2 regions of the Halanaerobium saccharolyticum subsp. saccharolyticum DSM 6643 genome follow, and region 1 is predicted to be linked to the other one. Evidence: riboswitches for the same ligand, from Rfam matches in the RefSeq annotation. Region 1 holds a riboswitch; the other holds the start of a gene.

Evidence for each region. A riboswitch is a leader RNA that binds a small molecule or an ion and turns the genes downstream of it on or off. The one in region 1 is predicted to bind molybdenum cofactor.
Region 2: another riboswitch for molybdenum cofactor. It lies ahead of HSACCH_RS08255 (substrate-binding domain-containing protein); the one in region 1 lies ahead of HSACCH_RS11350 (aldehyde ferredoxin oxidoreductase family protein).

The regions. Positions count from the first base shown of each region.
Region 1 covers NZ_CAUI01000023.1:261,423-263,890, forward strand. The annotation lists gene HSACCH_RS11350 (aldehyde ferredoxin oxidoreductase family protein) at 1-1,294, opposite strand, end outside; molybdenum cofactor riboswitch at 1,307-1,425, opposite strand; gene HSACCH_RS11355 (radical SAM protein) at 1,519-2,468, opposite strand, start outside.
Region 2 covers NZ_CAUI01000019.1:153,088-155,555, reverse strand. The annotation lists gene HSACCH_RS08260 (ABC transporter permease) at 1-308, opposite strand, end outside; gene HSACCH_RS08255 (substrate-binding domain-containing protein) at 399-1,226, opposite strand; molybdenum cofactor riboswitch at 1,358-1,478, opposite strand; gene HSACCH_RS08250 (alpha-glucosidase) at 1,552-2,468, opposite strand, start outside.

The DNA.
Region 1 (2,468 bases):
GTGGATCATAAGCCGGTAATTCCTGTTTCTTAACACTCATTGAAAACTCAGGATGGCCCTTGGAATCGGCAAAACGGTATGATCCTTCTGCCATGGCATCTCCTATACCTTCTCTATAACCCATCTTTTGAGTATAATAAACAATTGACTCGGAAGAACCAAATTTAAGTTCTGGACCATTTGCCAGTTCTTCTCTATCTATATAGCCTTTTTCATACATTTCCATGGCACAGGCAATTGTAGCACCAGCAGAAATAGTATCCATTCCAAGGTCATTACAAATATAGTTTGCTTCTACAATCGCATTTAAATCCTTCACACCACAGTCTGCTCCAAAAGCCCAACCTGTTTCATATTCCGGACCTTCCCCGGAACGACCATTTGGTAATTTAGTATCCCTACTACAGCGGATTGGACAAGCATAACAACCTTTATTACCCTGCAGATATCCTTTTTCCACCAGTGCTTCTCCAGATACTTCAGCAACATCTTCATAAGTAGATTCCTGAAAGTTTCTAGTCGGATAAACTCCAGTAGAATTACAAATGTTATCAAGAACTTTAGTTCCTAATGCAGGTAAACCCTCACCAGTAACTCCATCTTCTTTGAGCATTTTAGTCTGTTTCTGAACTACTTTCAGCATTTCATCCTTAAAATATTCGACCTGTTTATCCTTAGCTCTTACTACAATAGCTTTTAAATTCTTAGAACCCATAACTGCACCAACCCCGGTTCTACCGGCAGCTCGATCCTTGTCATTCATAATTGAAGCAAATTTCACTAAATTTTCTCCAGCAGGTCCAATACAGCTAACTCTAGCATCGAGAGCATCCATAGCCTCTAACAGATAATCGGTAGTTTCATAAACTCCCTTACCCCAGATTTCAGAAGCATCTTTAAGCTCAACTTTTTCTCCTTCGATTGATAGGTAAAGTGGTCTTTCAGCCTTACCTTCAAAAATAATAATATCATTGCCACTAAATCTCAATTCAGCACCAAAAAACCCACCTGAATTACTGCTGGCAATAGTACCTGTTAAAGGGCCTTTGGTAACAACCATATAACGGCCACCAGTAGATGCTGCTGTTCCAGTTAAAAGCCCAGTAGCATAAATCAATTTATTTTCGGGGCTTAATGGATCAACCTTAGGGTCAATTTCATCATACAGAATTTTTGAAGCTAAGCCTCTACCACCAAGATATTTTTTTACATTTTCACCTGAAATTGTTTCTCTAGTAATTTCCTCATTTGTCAAATCTACTCTTAAAACTTGATATTCATAAATTTTTCCCATAATCAATTATACCTCCTTTAGATTTACTCTTCTTTCCAAGCACGGGAGGCTGAGTCATTTCTTCCTCAACCCAGCGGTCTAATTTCCTTAGAAAACTCCTTAGGCAAAAAGACTCGAAGGTATATTAGTACTTATTAAACTTAACAAGTCAAATTCCTGCTTTAATTTTCAAAATATTAAAATTATTTTATTCACATTTAAAGCAGCTTTTATTTTCAATTTTATTATGGACATTGAATTACACCTCGAGCCCATAAGCAGTCTCCACAAACTGGAAACTGATTCCCGTGGCAGTCTTCTTTGTTTTCTTTAGACATTTCACAGCCTGAACATTGAGTACAATCTGAAAAAGGAAATTCTTTAACTTTTTTGCGAAATTTTTTAAAATCATCACTGTTCCAAATTTCTGAGAGCCCCGATTCTGATATTTTTCCTAATGAATATTTATTGATATGCTTTTCGCGCTCTCTAATATAAAGGTCATAACTGTGCATTAGAGCAATACAAGGACTAATCTCTCCCTGCCAGTTAACTGCAATTGAGCCATCTTCTACAAACTTACAATAGCCCCGATGAGGATTAAATGGTACCTGAGTTGTACTAATTGAGCTTGATTTTCCGCCGACTGCAGCCAGATCACGAATAATATCTTCCCTCAAATCAGTTGGAGGTAGATAAATTTCGGGTCTATGTTCAGTTCTGATTTTAGGTTGAGAGCGGCTAATAGAAAAAGAATATAATATTTCAGCTGACATATCTTCAGTATATGGAAGTAGATTTGTTAAAAAAATAAAAGAAGCCCCTATTCTACGAGCCAATTTACGCAAATCCCTAAGTTCCTCAACATTTGATTTCATAATCACATATTCGATGCCAATCTCACATTCACTTTGTTTTTTATCCCGAAGATTACGAAAATAGTTTACATTTTTAATTACAGTCTTTAATTCTGCTCCCGATCGAATATCAGCCATTGTCTCCGGCGAAGTTCCATCCACAGAAACTACCAGACTGTTAAGTCCAGCCTCCAGTAATTCTGAAGCTTTATCTTTATTCAACAAAAGTCCATTTGTAATCATCTGAGTTTTAACTTTTAGTTCAGAAGCCAACTCAATCATCTCTGCAATTTGAGGATGAAAAAGAGGCTCGCCAATCCCCCAGAATGAAACTTTTT
Region 2 (2,468 bases), on a different contig from region 1:
ATACCAATCGGAGTAAATAAAAGTTCTAATTCTCCCAGAACACCACGACGAGAAATTAAAGAATAAACAAAAATACCAACTACAACTGTAGGTAAACTTAAGAGAGTGTTCAAAATAATATTTACAAATTTTTTGCTTTTGAATTTCTTTCTAGCAATTAAGATGGCCAGTGGAACAGAAATAATTGAAGCAATTAAGGTTGAAGAAATAGAAATTTTAAGAGAAGTTGTTACTACATTGAGTACTTCAGAATCTATAGTTATAATTAGTTTTAAAGCTCTATATATTGCATCAGCATAATAGCCCACTTTTTGCCTCCTGTCAAACAAATTTTAAAGAGCCAGCTGTAGAGACTAATTAATCCTACAGCCAGCCATTCTTATCTATTAAATATAAGCTTAATCTACCAGATTATCTTCTTCAATTGCAGACGGATAAAATAGTTGTTTTCCGTATCTCATATAATTATTTATTAAATTTTGACCCTGTTGAGAAGTTACATAGCCTGTAAAAGCCATTGCCATCTGATAATTAACATGAGTATGATAGGCTGGATTAATTGGAATAATCCCATAAGGGTTAAATAAAGCAGGATCTCCACTATTTAATATCTCCAATTCTATATCACCACTATAAGCTAAGAAAGTTCCTCGATCAGCTAAAATGTATGCCTGGCGCTCATCTGCCATATTTATACTTGGCCCCATACCCTGACCACTTTCTAAATACCAGCTGCCATCGGGCTTAATTCCAGCACTATCCCAAAGAGATAATTCTTTCTTATGGGTACCAGAATTATCACCACGCGATACAAATTCTGTTTTCGATGCAGCTATTTTTTCTAGTGCCTCTGCAGCATTTTCAGTATCCCTAAGCCCGGCTGGATCAGAAGTTGGTCCTAAAATAACAAAGTCATTATACATTACATCTCTTCTATTTACCCCATAGCTATTTGCCACAAATTCATCTTCAGCTTCCCGGGCATGAACAAAAATTATATCAGCATCACCATTCCGTCCCAGTTCAATTGCAGCTCCAGTTCCTACGGCTACAACATCTACCCGCACATTAAACTTTTCTTCAAAAGGTGGAATCAATTCAGCTAAAAGCCCAGAATTCTCAGTACTGGTTGTAGTTGCCATTGTTAATATCTCTTGAGCAGCCGCAGCTGAACTAAAGATCAACATAAAAATAAGTAATGAAAAAATAATCTTCTTTATTGACATAATAATCCCCCTTGTTTTAATGTATTGACTTTTGATTTAATTTTAGAAAAATCAAACCCTATATTTTTAAAACACAAAAAAATAAACTCCCGGTATAATTACCGGAAGTTTAAGGCGGATTAAACATAATGCAATCCATATCGATCACTCCTTTCCATCCGGGAGGCTCAAAAGTTTCCTTTTAAACCCTATCGGCGCAGTAAGCTTAACATGCAAGTCTTAGCTTAAAAGCGCTCGGAGTTGTGCGACTATTCTTACATTAATAATATCCATATTAATTAGTTTTGTCAAGCAGTTAAAAATTTTGTTTTTAATCAATTTTAGTTTAGTAAATATAAACTCTAGCCTCATAAGGTCTCAGAGATCCTTGAAGTTCAGATTTAATGCCTTCCTGGTAGTTATTTAATATTAATTTAGCCTGCTCAAATTTTATTTCAGAATCTAATTTATAGTTAACTTTTTCTTTAGAAAAATTTAATAATACCAGCAAATTATTTTCTTCTCCCAAACGCTGGTAAGCATATATATTTTTATCTTCTTCCATTAGAATATTATATTTACCATAAGCAAATACTGGATATTTTTTGCGCAAAGAAATCAGCTTTTGATAATATTTGAAAACTGAATCATTTGCAGTTAGATCTTTTTCAACATTGATTTCTGGATAATTATTATTCATTCTTAACCAGGGCTCAACCTCAGAAAATCCAGCATATTTACTTTCATTCCAGTGCATAGGTGTGCGAGCATTATCCCGAGTTCTATAATTTGCAATCTCTAAGATCTCTTCTTCACTCATTTCTCCTTTTTCCTGAACTGCTTTAATATAACCTCTAGTTTCAATATCATCAAAAGCAGTCAAAGAATCAAAACTAATATTGGTCATTCCAATTTCCTCACCCTGATAAATAAAGGGAGTACCTCTTAAAGTATGGAGCATTGTTCCCAGCATTTTTGCTGATTCTTTACGATACTTGCCATCATCTCCATAGCGAGAGACAATTCTTGGTTGATCATGGTTACAAAAATAGAGACTGGTCCAGCCATTATTCTGCTGTAATTTATACTGCCACTGGCTCATTAAATCTTTAAGTTCTTTTAGCTCCCAATTTGTAATCTTACTCCATCCTTCTTTACGATCAAATTCAAGATGCTCAAAAGGAATAACCATTGAAAATTCTCTTCTATCCTCTTTCACAAATTTCAAAGCCTCATCTTTATCAACAAAAGGAGTTTCTCCAA